Regions from separate parts of the Terribacillus sp. JSM ZJ617 genome, predicted to be linked through region 1. Evidence: riboswitches for the same ligand, from Rfam matches in the RefSeq annotation. Region 1 holds a riboswitch; the other holds the start of a gene.

Evidence for each region. Region 1 has a riboswitch for S-adenosylmethionine ahead of ssuE (NADPH-dependent FMN reductase). Riboswitches for the same ligand answer to the same signal wherever they lie in the genome.
Region 2: it holds a riboswitch for S-adenosylmethionine, as region 1 does, so the genes downstream of both, ACH6C1_RS10585 (cyclase family protein) here and ssuE (NADPH-dependent FMN reductase) in region 1, are expected to answer to the same signal.

Annotation. Positions count from the first base shown of each region.
Region 1 is NZ_JBISEQ010000002.1:81,328-89,089, reverse strand. Features, by position in the region: gene ACH6C1_RS06685 (acyl-CoA dehydrogenase family protein) at 1-1,047, opposite strand, end outside; gene ACH6C1_RS06680 (LLM class flavin-dependent oxidoreductase) at 1,052-2,443, opposite strand; gene ACH6C1_RS06675 (MFS transporter) at 2,461-3,726, opposite strand; gene ssuE (NADPH-dependent FMN reductase) at 3,739-4,290, opposite strand; SAM riboswitch class I at 4,381-4,487, opposite strand; gene spoVE (stage V sporulation protein E) at 4,640-5,743, opposite strand; gene murD (UDP-N-acetylmuramoyl-L-alanine--D-glutamate ligase) at 5,815-7,167, opposite strand; gene mraY (phospho-N-acetylmuramoyl-pentapeptide-transferase) at 7,167-7,762, opposite strand, start outside.
Region 2 is NZ_JBISEQ010000002.1:843,542-851,303, reverse strand. Features, by position in the region: gene ACH6C1_RS10610 (cache domain-containing sensor histidine kinase) at 1-304, shown strand, start outside; gene ACH6C1_RS10605 (response regulator transcription factor) at 279-1,031, shown strand; gene ACH6C1_RS10600 (SGNH/GDSL hydrolase family protein) at 1,063-1,662, shown strand; gene ACH6C1_RS10595 (cell wall hydrolase) at 1,798-2,238, shown strand; gene ACH6C1_RS10590 (nuclease-related domain-containing protein) at 2,376-3,236, shown strand; SAM riboswitch class I at 3,341-3,427, shown strand; gene ACH6C1_RS10585 (cyclase family protein) at 3,513-4,250, shown strand; gene ACH6C1_RS10580 (glycosyl hydrolase family 28-related protein) at 4,325-5,491, shown strand; gene ACH6C1_RS10575 (hypothetical protein) at 5,600-5,947, shown strand; gene ACH6C1_RS10570 (tetratricopeptide repeat protein) at 6,088-7,071, shown strand; gene tig (trigger factor) at 7,216-7,762, shown strand, end outside.

The sequences.
Region 1 (7,762 bases):
ACCATAACCTCCAGTAATGTCCATGGCGATTTGTGCAATCTCATTCACCGTATCCGAAGCATGTATTTTAAATGACAGCAAATCCTGCTGTGTGGAGGGGCTAAGCTTTCCTGAGCCATTGTTAAGCTGATGATCAACCTCGCTTCGAAGCTGCTCCAGCCAGGCAGCAAGCCCTTTATATTGGATCACGGCTTTAGCAAGCAAACTGCGGATAACCTGATAGTCACCAAGACTTTTTTCCACATCACGATGATGATTCTGTTTGGCATAAACCGTTACTATATCAATAATGCCGCCAGCCAGGCCTGTCCAGACAGAACCCAGGCCAAGCAAATAAGCAATACTCGTTTCTACAATTGTACGGCCAGACCCTTCACTTCCGAGCAAATTTTCTTTCGGCACTTGCACTTTGTCGAGCGTGAGTGAAGAGCTATGATTCCCTCTCACTCCGAGCGCATCCCAGCTTCCATAGCTTAAGCCAGGGTTCGTTCCTTCGATGATAAAATAACTCAAATCATCAGCTGAAGAAGCCTCGGGTGATCCAGTTTGAACTATATAAAAATCAGCAAATCCGCTGCTTGTCGTAAACGATTTTTCAAGATTAAGCTCATATCCTTGAAGCGTCCGTTTTGCTCGGCTCGTGTTGATCCAATATCTGCCTCCAGAGGTTCTTTCACTTGTCGAGGTTGTGCCAAAGCTCCCCGCCTGTACAGGTTTTAGCCACTTCTCCTGCTGTTCCTTCGATCCGAATCGGACAATCACATCGGCCGCTTCCACATGCATCGTGTAAACAAGACCAGTGGAAGGACAGTGTGCAGCAATCTTTTCTGCCACTATCGAAAATGCTTTGTACCCTGCATCCAGCCCCCCCAAGGATTCAGGCAGTAAAATACCGTTCAATCCTTTATCAGCTAGTTCCTGCATGTTCGCCTTAGGAAAGATTTTCTCCCGGTCGAGCCGATCTGCAGAGGGGCCGATTGTCTGGTCAACTATTTCTTCTATCAACGAGTAAATGGTTTCTAATGTAGTTTCAGTTTTATTGGTCATGACTTTACACCGTTTGCTTTCCTTGTTCTTGAACTGCTCGCCCGATCTGACGTGCTGGGTGATGAACTGGCAGTCTCTTATCTCCGCTCAAATTCTCGCGTAATGTATCACCTTCATATTCCTTTCTGATTCTGCCTCGCTCCTGCAAAATCGGCACCACATAATCAGCAAGATCTTTAAAGGTTCCAGGAGTCACTGCGTATGCTATATTAAACCCATCGACGCCAGTCTGTTCAATCCACTCTTCCATTGCATCAGCCACTTGGACCGGTGTTCCGGCGACTACCGGACCAATTCCTCCTACACCCACAAATTCGGCCACTTCACGGACAGTCCATTTTTTATTCGGATCAATCTTCGTGAACGTCTCCACGGCTGAATGGATCGCTTCATTCTCAACGAAACGAAGCTCTTCGTCCGGATCATATTCGGAAAAATCAATACCGGTCCATCCACCCAGCAGTACCAGACCTCCTTCATAGCTTGCATGACTTCGATATTCAGCCAGTTTTTCCTGTGCAGCTTCTTCTGTTTCGGCCACTATCGGAGTAAAGAGACTCATCACTTTTATCTCTTCGGGGTCACGTCCTTGGCGCTTCGCTTCTTCTCGCAGCTTGTCTACATAGCTTTTTGTCACAGTAACTGTGGGGGTGCTTATAAAGACACATTCGGCATGCTTAGCAGCAAATGATCGGCCCTTAGACGATGATCCCGCCTGGAAAAGCACTGGCGTCCGCTGTGGAGAAGGTTCGGACAGATGTGCTCCCGGCACAGTATAATAGGTACCATTGTGGTGAATATCATGCACCTTTTCTGGGTCAGTGTACACTTTTCTCTCTGTATCACGAACAACAGCATCGTCTTCCCAACTGCCCTCCCAAAGCTTATAGCAGACTTCTACGTATTCCTCTGCAATGTTATAACGCTCGTCATGTTTGACTTGCGTATCCAACCCAAGGTTTCTTGCTGCACTTTCTAAATAGGAGGTAACAATATTCCAGCCGACACGGCCTTTCGTCAAATGATCCAGAGTAGATACACGACGCGCAAAGCTGTATGGGTGCTCATACGTAACGGATGCCGTGACACCAAAACCCAGATGCTTTGTGACTTGGGCCATCGCCGGCACGACAAGCAGAGGATCATTCACCGGCACTTGTGCTGCTTGACGGACTGCTCCATCCCGGGAGTTTTGATACACATCATACGTTCCGAGTACATCTGCTAAAAACAAGGCATCAAACCGCCCGCGCTCCAATAGCTGCGCAAGCTCTGTCCAATACTCCAAGTCCTTGTAACGATGTGCCTGATCATCAGGATGTGTCCATAACCCAGGTGATTGATGTCCAACGCAATTCATATCAAAAGCGTTCAAAAAGATCCGTTTGTTTGTCATTTGAAATCCTCCTTTAGTTATCTGACAGCAAGCTCTTCTGAGGCATGTATTTGTGCTTTCGAAGCAGGGGTTAGAAATGGTGTTAACAGAAAACTAAGTGCATATAAAATGGCAAATCCCCATACCACACCGATGATTCCTAAGTAATTATTCAGTACTCCGACAAGCACCGGTCCCAGAAACTGACTGGCTCCAGCACCTAAATTAAGTACCGAGATCGCTGCACCGCGATTAGCTGGAGCAAGCGTCGGCAATATAGCAGACAGCGGAACAAAAGCTGCTATTGCAGCACCGAAAAGAATAGCGTTCAGCATAAGAAGAGGGATATTTGCTCCGAATGCTGCCGGGATATAGTAGTAAAGCAAAGAACAAATAGCTGCTCCCACACAGCCAAACCAACGGACTACCTTGACCCAGCCGATTCGGTCACCTATCATTCCAAACAACACCCCTGCCGCCATATTGCTGATGGACTGAATTGCCCAAAGCTGGAGCCACTGACTCGTCGAAATATCCAGGAAACTTGTGAAGAATCCTGGCATCACAACTACGAAACCATACCATCCTGCTGTATTGATTGTCCGAAGCAGACCTCCAGCAGCAACGCGAGGGCTCTCCCAAAGAATCGTGATTCCTTTAAGTGCTTCTGCCCATTTATTTCCCCGGCTTTGATCCTGAATCCTGACCCCCTGCCGATCTTTGTCATCGACTAATGCGACACCTAAAATTCCACCAAGGATGATCCAAATAAGCGAGCTCCACAATGTGGCCATTTCACCGATGTATGGCAGTAAAATACTCGGATAATAGGAGCCAAGAAAACCAATTCCCCCAGCAAACATAAAGAAGAACCATCCCATTGCTGTTGCAAGCTTTTGCTTTTCCGTACGGTAGGCAATCCAGACAATAAAAGCGAAAGCAAACAGAGGGTAGCCAAAACCGCGCAATCCGTACATAAGCACCATCATTGAAAAGCTTTCCATGTAAAGCCCCAGATACAGAAAGCCTATTTCAAAAACAACCCACGTCACAAGCCCAATCAGCATCGTTTTCCGAGGTCCGATGACTTCTCCTAGAACACCAGCCAGCCAGGAAGCCAGTGTAAGCACAATCCCATAAGCACTGAACATAATAGCTGACTGATTGGTAGTGAAGCCAATGTCGACAACATACTTGGACAGGAATGCCTGTTCGATGCCATCCCCAGTCATGAATAACAAAATCGCAAGCAACCCGCCAATGACTTGAACTGGTATACCGAACAATGTTTTCGTTGCTTTCATTACTTCCCTCCTTTACTTTGCGATACTGATAGAGTGATTTCGGCGAATCGTCTCAACAAGCTGATTAGCTTGCGTGTTAATCCTTATACCTGTTTCTGCATCTGCCACTGGTTGATCAGGATTCTCCTTGTTGATATGGTGATCACACAAATATACTCCCTGTAAAGGCTCTCCCTTAAGATTCGCAATCAAGGGCTTTAGCGCATAATCAATCGCTAACAAATGAGCCGGGCTGCCTCCTGTCATGATCGGAAGTACGGGCTTGTGCTTAAATGCATCTTGAGGCAATAAATCAAGCAATGCTTTCAACACGCCTGTATATGCTGCTTTATATACAGGCGACGCAATGATTAACCCTTTCGCGCCGCTGACAGCATGACCCGCTTGCACAATTGCAGGGCTGTCGAATCTTGCATAAATCAAATCCTCCGGCGCAAAATCGGTAACGCTGATTTCCTTGACGGTGAAACCTTGCTCTTCAGCCAGTTTGCCTGCATAATTAGCAGCCAGCTGAGACCTGGAATGTTTAGACGGGCTTCCTGATAAAATAATAATGTCAGTCAATTTTCATTTCTCCTTTTTCTGTAGTAGAGTGACTAAACGAAAAAAAGCTCTCTTTTCCGAAGAAAAGAGAGCTTGATATAATCGCCCGCACTCTTATCTTCCAAGAAATTAATCTTGCTGGATTTAGCACCTTTCTGACTTAGTCAGAGGTTGCTGAAGCTTCATCGGGCCAGTCCCTCGGCTTCTCTTGATAAGAACTGTATGAAATTGTTTATAATGATACGGGCGTTGCTAAAAAAAGTCAATAGGAATTATCTAAAAATTTTTAATATATTACTTTTTCAAATTATCTTTTTATCGGTGCATATCGAAGCTAACTTATTCGTTAGTCTAGTGATCGTCGAATTCTTCAGAGTTTGCTATACCTACTGACATTCAAAAGGATACCAACTGAGCTCAGCGTAAGTGTAAGCGATGATCCTCCGTAGCTTAAAAACGGCAGTGTGATACCAGTAACGGGAATCAAACCTATTACAACACTGATGTTAATCATACATTGGATAGCTATCATACCAGTGATGCCTAATGCCAGCAGACTGCTAAAGCCATCAGGCGCGCGAAGAGCTACTTGAATGCCTCGCCACAGAAACAGCAGGAAGAGAAGCATAACGCCAGCACCTCCGATGAAGCCAAGCTCTTCTGCCAGAATGGCAAAAATGAAATCTGTCTGCGGCTCCGGAAGATAGAAGAATTTTTGCAGACTGTTGCCTAAGCCGAGTCCCATCAATCCACCTGGACCGATCGCATATAGAGATTGGATGATCTGGAATCCTTCCCCTAATGGATCCTCCCAAGGATCAAGGAAAGCAGTAATGCGCTGTATACGATATGGCGCAGACAAAATGAGCGCTGCGAAAGCACCTAGTCCTAAAATACCGAGACCGACGAAGTGGGAGATTCTGGCTCCGCTAACTAAAATCATCACCATACAAGTAAGTACTAGAACAACACCTGTTCCTAGATCCGGCTGGAGCATTATCATTCCGAAAGCTGTAAAAACGAGCAAGAGCGAAGGCAGAAATCCTTGCTTCAAGGAAGTTATATATTTCTGCTTGGCCGAAAGATAAACAGCTAAATAGATGATCAAGCCCAGCTTTGTGAATTCAGAAGGCTGGATACTGAAGGCCCCTACCCCGATCCAGCTTCTTGCACCACCACGGACCAATCCGACTCCGGGAATCAAGACGGCAATAAGTAAAATAAAGCAAATCAACAGTAAAACCTTCGCATATTTCCGCCAAATCTCATAATGCAACCTGGAAATGACCAGCATAGCCCCTAAACCAACACCGGCGAACAATAGCTGCCGCTTGGCAAAAAAGAAGCTATCGTCAAATTTATATTCCGCCCATACAGCAGAAGCACTATACACCATGATGATACCGATTGTCAGCAGGCCTCCGATAGAGAAGAGCAATAGCCAGTCCGTCTTCGGGAGATTAGATTTACGCAAAGAAAAACCCCATTTCCTTGGATTGGAATTGGGGGTCCGCATGCAGCGAAGCGGCTGAGCAGGACAAGCCCCTACTCTAATGTATGCACCGCTTCAACAAACATGTCTCCTCTTTCTTCAAATGTCCGGTACTGATCCCAGCTTGCACATGCTGGAGACAGAAGGATCACATCGCCGCTCTCAGAGATGCGATAAGCAATTTCAGCTGCCTCTTTGACATCCTTCGCATGTTCAATTAGTTCAATCCCAGCCATATAGGCAGTCTCTCGCAATTTTTCAGCTGTTTCACCGAACACGATCAATGCTTTTACATGTTCCATGAATGGGACAAGTGTCTCAAACGTGTTACCGCGATCCAAGCCTCCTGCAAGCAGGATTGTCGGCTGATCGAATGATGACAATGCTTTTGAGGTTGCCAAAATATTGGTAGCTTTTGAGTCGTTATAAAATGCACGGCCATTAATGTGCTTTATATACTGCAGCCGATGCTCAACACCTGAGAAAGTCTTCAATACTTGCTGAATACCTTCGTTAGTCGCTCCGGCTAGCTTAGCAGCTGCTAAAGCAGCGAGTATATTCTCCAGCTGATGGCCACCGACAAGCAGGATATCTTTTAATGCCGCTATCGGTTCGTCCTTGAAATACACATGTGTATCATCATACCATGCACCATCTTCCAGCTTTCTGGAACCTGAAAAAGGAACAAGGGTTGCTTTCGCATTTTTGACGATATCACGAAGCCGCTCATCCTCCGCATTATAAACAAGATAGTCAGTTGCATCTTGATTACGGAAGATATTAGCTTTCGCTTGTTCATAATTTTCAAGAGAATGGTGATAATCCAAATGTGCTTCAAAAATGTTGAGCATAACACTTATGTTCGGTCGGAACTGATCGATACCTTGAAGCTGGAAAGATGAAAGCTCCAAAACAAGCCGGTCATCTTCTGTCGTCCTGTCGGCAACTTCGGACGCGGCTGTACCGATATTACCAGCAACAAACGTACTTACCTGGCTCTCTTTGAGCATCTCATAAGTAAGTGTTGTCGTTGTAGTCTTACCATTTGATCCGGTAATACCAATCAGGGTACCCTTGTGAAGCAAACCAGCAAGTTCGACTTCCGTCAGCACTGGAATATTTCTTTCCATTGCTGTTTGTACAATCACATTCTCATAACGAATTCCTGGATTCTTAATCAAAACATCAATATCTTCCAAAAGTTCTACTTCTTGCACACCAAGCCTCACTTGTGCACCTTTTTGCTCGAGGATTTGGACAAGTTCTTCTTGATTGGTTGTATTCAGATCACTTACCCGAACGTTGCGTCCGTGGGCAAGCAATGTGCTGGCAGCAGCAAATCCACTCTTTGCCAGGCCCAGTACAAGCACGTTTTGATATGGGAATTTGGTTTCAAAATCACTCATCATAATCCCACCTTCATGTAGACACCGATGACAGCGAATAATAGTCCTACAGCCCAAAATGTCGTTACGACACGCCATTCCGACCAACCGGACAGTTCATAGTGATGGTGAAGCGGGCTCATCTTGAATACCCGTTTTCCGGTCGTCTTGAAGGAAATGACCTGGATCATTACGGAAAGTGTCTCGATAACGAAGACACCGCCGATGACAATCAGCAGAATCTCCATTTTAGTAAGTATGGCAACAGCTGCAATTGCGCCGCCAAGTCCCAGTGATCCGGTGTCTCCCATAAATACCTTCGCAGGATGCGCGTTGAATACAAGGAATCCTAGCAAAGCCCCGACCACTGCCAAAGAGAATACAGTAATTTGTGTTTGCTGGACGTCATAGTATGCCACCACAGCGAATGCTCCGAACGCAATCGCAGCAGTACCTGCCAGGAGACCGTCCAGTCCGTCTGTCAAATTGACGGCATTGGATGCACCGACAAGCATAACAAGAATCAAGAAGAAATAACCCCATCCGAGGTCCCACTGAATCGATGTTCCCGGAATCTGTATGTACGTACCGAAATCATTGAATCGAAGCAGTGCGT
Region 2 (7,762 bases), 760 kb from region 1:
GGAGGTTATTGGTGTTTGTACGATAACAATTGAAGCAATGCAGGAAGGGGAAAATACGTTTATTTCCGTAACAGATGACGGACCTGGAATGGAAAAGGAACTCATTAATAAACTAGTAAGCGGGCATTACCGGCCAAAAGGTACTGGCTTGGGCATCAGAAATATAGATAATCGACTAAAGATCTTGTTTGGTCCGCTATACGGAATTCAAGTGCTGAGTGAACCAGACGCGGGAACGAAAATCTTGCTGAAGATCCCTTATGAAGGAGGAAGTGATAGTGTTCAAAGTTCTGCTGGTAGATGATGAGCCGATGCTTCTGGAAGGAATATCTTCTATTGTAGAATGGGAACAGCAGGGAACTGTCTTACATGGTACCGCCAGAAATGGATTGGAAGCGTTGGACTTTATTAAAGAAAAGACTCCAGACATCGTGATTACCGATATCACCATGCCTGGTCTGGATGGAATGGGACTGATCGAACAAGGGAGAATAATCTCTCCTTTGATCAAATGGATACTGCTTTCCGGTTATAACGAATTTGAATATGCTCAAAAAGCGATGCGATTTGGTGTGAAACATTACCTGCTGAAGCCATCTAGCGAAGAAGATATCCATGAAGCTTTAGAAGAAGTCGTCCAAGAACTGGCGGAAGAGAATAAGGAAAAAATGACTGGCAGCCACGCAGAAAAATCTACCAGCTATTCTGCCGTCGTAAATAAAATAATTGCCAGCATAAGAGAGAATATTGAAAACCCTGATCTATCTTTACAATGGATAGCCAATGAAGTCTTATATATGAACACAGATTACCTGGGGAAATTATTCAAGAAAGAAGTAGGAGAGAAATTTTCTGCTTATGTAATGAAAAGCAAAATTGATAAAGCAGTAGAAATTATGGGTAGTCAGAAGGATATCAAAGTTTTCGAACTTGCAGAGCAATTAGGATATGGAAATAATCCGCAATATTTCAGTCAAATTTTTAAGAAAAGTAAAGGATGCAGCCCGACTGACTGGATAAAAAACAGGTAAGCAGGCTGGTAATTAAAAAGGAGGTTTCTAGATGAGTCAAAAATGGGTTTTTATCGGAGACAGTATAACCGAATGCGGAAGGTTCGAGGATCCTCAAGACATTGGCGATGGTTATGTAAAAATGATTCAGGATGAACTGAAGCAGAAAAAAGAGGTTGAAATCGCCAATAGAGGAGTAGGAGGCAACCGAGTTACCGATTTGGCGGCAAGATGGGAGGAAGATGTGCTCTCATTAAAGCCTGACTTAATTTCTGTTTCAATTGGAATCAATGACGTATGGAGACAGCTGGATCAGCCTCAAATGGAGCAGGTTTATCCGGATGAATTCAGAGAAGTCTTCGATAAGATCCTGGCTGAAACAAAACATACTGGTGCGGAGCTCTACCTTATGGAGCCGACCATTATCGAGGAAAATAATGAATCAAAAGGAAATCAAATGTTGATTCCTTATGTAGAAATTGTAAGGGAATTGGCTGCAAAGTATGGCGCGAGACTCGTCCCGACTCATACCGCCTTTTTGCAAACGGCGCAAACGGATTTGACAACAGACGGTGTGCATATGACGGACGCCGGTAATAGACTGATGGCTGATACGTGGCTGGAAGCCTATTTTGCAGCAGAACATAATTGATTTTATCTGGTCCTATAGAAAACACTGGTGTGGAATGGGAGAAAAAATGAATTTTCCACACATATGACTAAGCCCTCCTCTAATACAATGACATGAAAGCGGGTCTTTTTCATACGCTGTATGTGGGGTGATAACATGGCGAGAGTACAATACAATAGTTCGGACATTGATTTGATGGCTAGAATGATGCGTGCAGAAGCCGAAGGGGAAGGGCAGCTGGGAATGCTGTTTGTAGGGAATGTCATTGTAAATCGTGCTGTAGCTGATTGTTTGGATTTTGCAGATGTAAGATCGATTAACGATGTTATTTTCCAAATACAAGGCGGGAATTACTCATTTGAGGCTGTTCAGAAAGGAAATGTGTTTTACCAGCGAGCACGTGAGCAGGAAAGAAGATTGGCAGAAAGGAATCTGAAATCCTGGAGACAACAGCCTGCTGCGTACGCGCTTTGGTATTTTAACCCGTATGCACCATGCCCTCCGACATGGTACGGTCAGCCTTTTGCGGGTCAATTTAAAGACCATTGTTTTTATGAGCCGCAGGCTGGGACGTGTGACAGTGTTTATATGGGTTAACATGAATTGTGAAAAAGGGAATAACCTTATTATAAGGTGTTCCTTTTTTATTTATCTAATTTAATACATATTATTACATTTAAACTATGGTAAGGTTATCCTATTATATTATATTTTTTACAACTGCAGATTTGAATGTGGTAATTGAAAAGAGGCTGATTAAACTGTTTCAAAAGTTGTTTGGTAAAAAATCTAAGTCACAGAAATCAAATGTAAAATCGGAAAAACCTAAAACAGAATCAAAAGCAAAGAAACCTAAAATAAATTCAACCAGAATTGGCGAACTTGGAGAGTACAAAATCAATATACAGCTTGATCAGCTTCCTAAGGACAGCCGTTATTTAAGTGACGTATTAATCCTTAATTCTCGTGCTAAATCAGGATATTCACAAATTGATCACTTCATTTTTACCTCTAGGGCGATATTTGTAGTTGAAACAAAAAATTACGCCGGAACAATATATGGTGATCGAAATAGAGAAAAGTGGAGTGTGAATGGAAAGTTTCCGATGATGAATCCTTTTCATCAAAATTATGGACATGTCCAAGCACTAAAATCGATTCTATCACTAGAAGAGGACACGAATATTGTTTCCATTGTCTCATTTACTAGAAGATGTACGTTTAAAGTGAATGAAGAACTGAGAAAAGTTCAATCGAATGATCTCATCGTTTATGATACGGAATTATCGGAGTACATAAACAGAAAAATGAATGTTTTAAGAGTACAGAGCAATTCTCCTATATTCTCTGATGAAGATATTTCACGTATGCACAGTATATTAAGTGAAAAGAACATAAAGGATCCTAATATTAGAAAAGAGCATATTGAAGCGTTGAAACAGAAGAAACATAAAGAGACATCTGCTGTACAGTCTACCAATGCCAAATGTTACATCTGTAATGTCGCAGTCTCTAAAAAGGTAGAGTCCTTCTGTAAGGCTAATCACAATCGATTTAGCGGGAATGTCTATTGTTATGAACATCAAAGAGGATAGTGGGCTCGAGCAATGATAGCAGTCGCCAAATATATAACTAGCTATAGTTAATTTTCTTGAACTGTTAAGCGGTTTTACTATATAGTATTAGTTAACAGAATATTCTCTTATCAAGAGAGGCGGAGGGACTGGCCCAATGAAGCTTCAGCAACAGACTATATGTACTGTGCTAATTCCAGACTAGATAAGAATCGGACTACATAATGTAGCAAACCTCTTCTTATTTAGGAGAGGTTTTTTGTGTTCTCTTAAACTAATTATATGAGGTGAGAGTTTATGTCAAACGAATTGAGTAAAGCGTTGGAAGTATTAAGAGAAAAGAAGTGGGTGGATCTGACGCATACATTTGGTCCTGAGTCTCCGCATTTCTCGGCATTCAATTCTGCAATGTTCGAAACACTATTCTCCCATGAAGATGGCTTCTTCGCCCAGAGCTTTACTTTTCCGGGACAATACGGTACGCATCTGGATGCACCGATCCACTTTGTGCGGGATACACGATATTTAGAAGAACTCGATCTGAAAGAATTGGTATTACCGCTTGTTGTAATTGATAAATCCAAAGAAGCTGCTGCAAATCATGACTATTCACTGTCTGTGGATGATATTCTGACGTTTGAATCAGAATATGGCAAGATTGAGCCTGGCACGTTTGTTGCTTTACGCACGGACTGGAGCAAGCGCTGGCCAAATCAGCAACAGATGGATAATAAAGATGAACAGGGAAACAGTCATTCCCCTGGCTGGTCACTGGATAGTCTGAAATTCCTGTATGAAGAACGTAATATCAAAGCGGTAGGACATGAGACATTTGATACGGATGCAGCAGTCGATTTTCAGAAAAACGGTGCGTTGCTTGGTGAATATTATGTGCTGGAACAGGATTCCTATCAAGTGGAGCTGCTGACGAACTTGGATCAGCTGCCAGAAAAAGGTGCGTTCATCTTTAATATCGTTCCGAAAGCAGGAAAAGCGTCAGGATTTCCTGTTCGTTCATTTGCGGTCTTGCCATAAAGTTGCTCTCCATATGATTAAGCCGTTTCCAATTCGGTTAATGGATAAAATACTCACGAAATGGAGGCGGCAGGATGGATAAGGAACAAAAGTTACCAGCTGTTTTCAGTCAACTGGCAGAAAAGCTTCGAGACATAAGCCGAACAAGCAATCATTTAGATGAATTGTTAAAGTCAGCTTATACAGTAGTAGCAACCGATCACCCGCTGGTCAGAGCGGATGGAAGACATGATGATGCAAAAGGTATTCAGCAGCTGTTGAACTTGGCTGATCGAAAGAAGGGCATACATATTGTCTTTCCGCCAGGACTTTACACACTGCGACGTCCTTTACGTCTCAAGCCAAACACGTTCTTTGAGGCGGATGATAATTCTATATTCCGAAAAAAGCATCATGGACCGATGCTGCTAAATTTACGCAGGCGGAATCGAATGCGTTCTTATAGCGGCAATGGCAATCTGATCATTCGAGGCGGAACGTGGGATGCAAACTACCCAGCCTACCGTGGAGGCACTAGCTTTGTGCTGGCGCATGCGGAGAATGTGATTATCGAACAGCTGCGGCTGGTGGAACATGGCGGAGGGCATGCAATCGAATTGAATGCTGTACGTAATATCGAAGTGCGCCATTGTCAGTTCCTCGGCTATGATGACCGTGGGGGAAAGCGCACATACAGTGAAGCAATTCAGCTTGATTTAGCTAAAGCACGCAGGGTTTTCCCGTGGGGAGGATCTGTGTTCGACCACACAACATGTCAGGATATTTGGGTTCATCACAATAGTTTTGGGCCGTCTGAGACAAAAGGAAGCTGGGGAAGGGCTATTGGATCACACTCTGCAACAGCAGACAGATGGCATGAACGTATTTTCGTGACAGACAATGTAATGAAGGAAACGCTCCAATGGGCTGTCCGTGCTTATTCATGGCGGAATGTTGTTCTTTACAATAATCGAATAGAATCATGTGGTGGTGGGATTGCTATTCATCCAAATCATGTAGACGGCAGAAATGACACGGACAGCAAGAACCGTCCTACTGGGCGCAGCAACCCTATCAAGAATTTCCTGGTCATACAGAACACCATCTGCGGCGGCGGAAATTATGCCTCAGCGATAAGGCTGAAAGGTGATGAGCAGTCACCTATAACTGGTGCATACCTGCGTGGTAATCATGTGGAATCTTATCCCGGAAGAGGGGTTCTTGTTACAGGTACAGCGGACGAACAGAGCCGCTCCTTCTAGGCAGTCACCTCGATTATAATAGTTAATTAAATGTAAGTTTTCTGTATATTATGGAGAAAATATGCATATGGGAGTCGATACATGCTACACTTTTGTTGGAGGTGGCCTATGTATTTAGATGAGACGAAACGTTATCGGTTTATTGGATCCGTTCCTTTCGGGAAATACTTCATGGTCCGCATCTATGACCTGGAACTGCAGCAGGAATATACATTATCTGATCGGCTTCTGAGTCAATATACAGATAAGCCCTTGAAGGAATTTTACCTTCAGATCAAGCGTAATATCTATGACCAGGAAGGTGATGAAAGTGGTACGGCCTCTGAGCTGGGTGATATGCAGCAGCGGTTGTTTGATTTTCTCGATGAAGTAGAGGAAGACGATGCTACACCTCTCCGCATGGACAATGTTATACCCTTCAGAAGACCTCGGTCTGAGGATCCCCAAGAAAAGTAGGGAATAGTATTAAGAGGCTGTGGATGCACGGATTCACAGCTTTTTGCCATTTTTAAGTTGCAATCTGCGTTTTCTTTGTTACATTTAAGGGTATAGCTGTTATTGGGTCTCTAACTGAAAATCTAATGAGGATGTTGCCGATGGATAAAGAGAATAATGTTGTCCTGTTCCCGGGTCTGAAGACGCGGCTGGAGCGGGAAGGGATGAAGGAGCTGCAGGAGAAGAATTATACCGATGCAATTGGGAAGTTTGAACAGCTTCTCGATTATGGTTACCGTCAGCCGGAAATTCTGACTGGGCGCCTGATATGTTTAATGGAGCTGGGCAGACATGAAGAGGCGGAAGAGATGTCCTTGCAGCTGCTGGCTGCCAGGGATAAGGATTACCTGCAATACTTACATATTCATTTGACACTGCTGTTCCAGCTTGGGCGCTACGACGAAGTAGTGGAGCTGCTGGACGAGGTGTATGCAACAGAGAAAATACCGGCACCGCTTAAGACATCGTTTGACCAGCTGCAGAAGGTAAGCCGTAAAATGGCAGAAGATAAGAATCAAACGACTGCAGATCAGCTTATACATAATTTCGAAAAAGCACGCAAAGACCAGGATGCTGCCCTTCAATGGCAGCTCATCCAGAAATGCCATTCGTTTGATGTCAGTCCGCATGTACAGAAGATGGAAGCATTCCTGCTTGATGAGGAATCAGATCCAGTTGTACAGACTGCCGTACTGGAGTGGCTAGTCAAGCAGGAAATCGAATTCCCAGTCACGATACATAAGATGAAAGAAACGATGACAGTTGTCCCGGAAAAGCTGGCAACGGTCGATAAATCGGAAGGGATGGAACAGGTACTGCAGCATTTGCATCTTCTTGAGCAGCAGAATCCATCACTTTACGACCTGGTGTATAAGCTATTGCAACGTTATATGTATGTACGATATCCAATGGTTCCATCAGAAGAAGACGGTGCTGTTCTGGCTGCTGCGCTTCAGAAGCTGGCAAGCAGTTATCTGCAAATCGATCAGCCCGCTGTTACCGAAAAGGAAGCACAGAGAATCGCTTCCATGATGGAAGAGATCATTACATTGGAAGCGAAATATCTGACTGTCGCCGAGGAATGACAGAGTTCGTATCGTTAGTGTTGAAAGCGACTATGAATATGTTATAATAAGATGGTTGTAAACCAGTACTAGTTAATAACTTATATTATGCTAGAATTGAGAACGATTAACATGTAACAAACGATAGATGTTGGAGGGAATATTATGTCAGCAAAATTCGAAAGAACAGAAGGCAAGAACGAGGGTATTTTAACAATCACCCTATCTCCTGAGGAATTGGACGCAGCGCTTGATCAAGCGTTTCAAAAAGTAGTTAAACAAGTTCAGGTACCAGGTTTCCGTAAAGGAAGAGTACCACGTAAAATCTTCGAACAACGCTTCGGTGTAGAATCTTTGTACCAAGATGCGATTGATATCGTTCTTCCAGGTGCTTACATGAACGCTGTTGAAGAAACTGGCATCGAGCCTGTTGCACAGCCGGATGTAGATCTTGAGCAGATCGAACAAGGCAAAGAGCTTATCTTCAAAGCTACTGTAACTGTTAAACCAGAAGTAGAGCTTGGCGACTACAAAGGTCTTGAAGTAGAAGCAGAAGATACTACTGTAACTGACGAAGATGTTGAAAAAGAAATCGATGCACTTCGCAACAGACAAGCTGAATTGGTTGTCAAAGAAGAAGGAACTGCAGCAGAAGGCGACACAGTCGTTATCGATTTTGAAGGTTTCGTTGATGGCGAAGCATTCGAAGGCG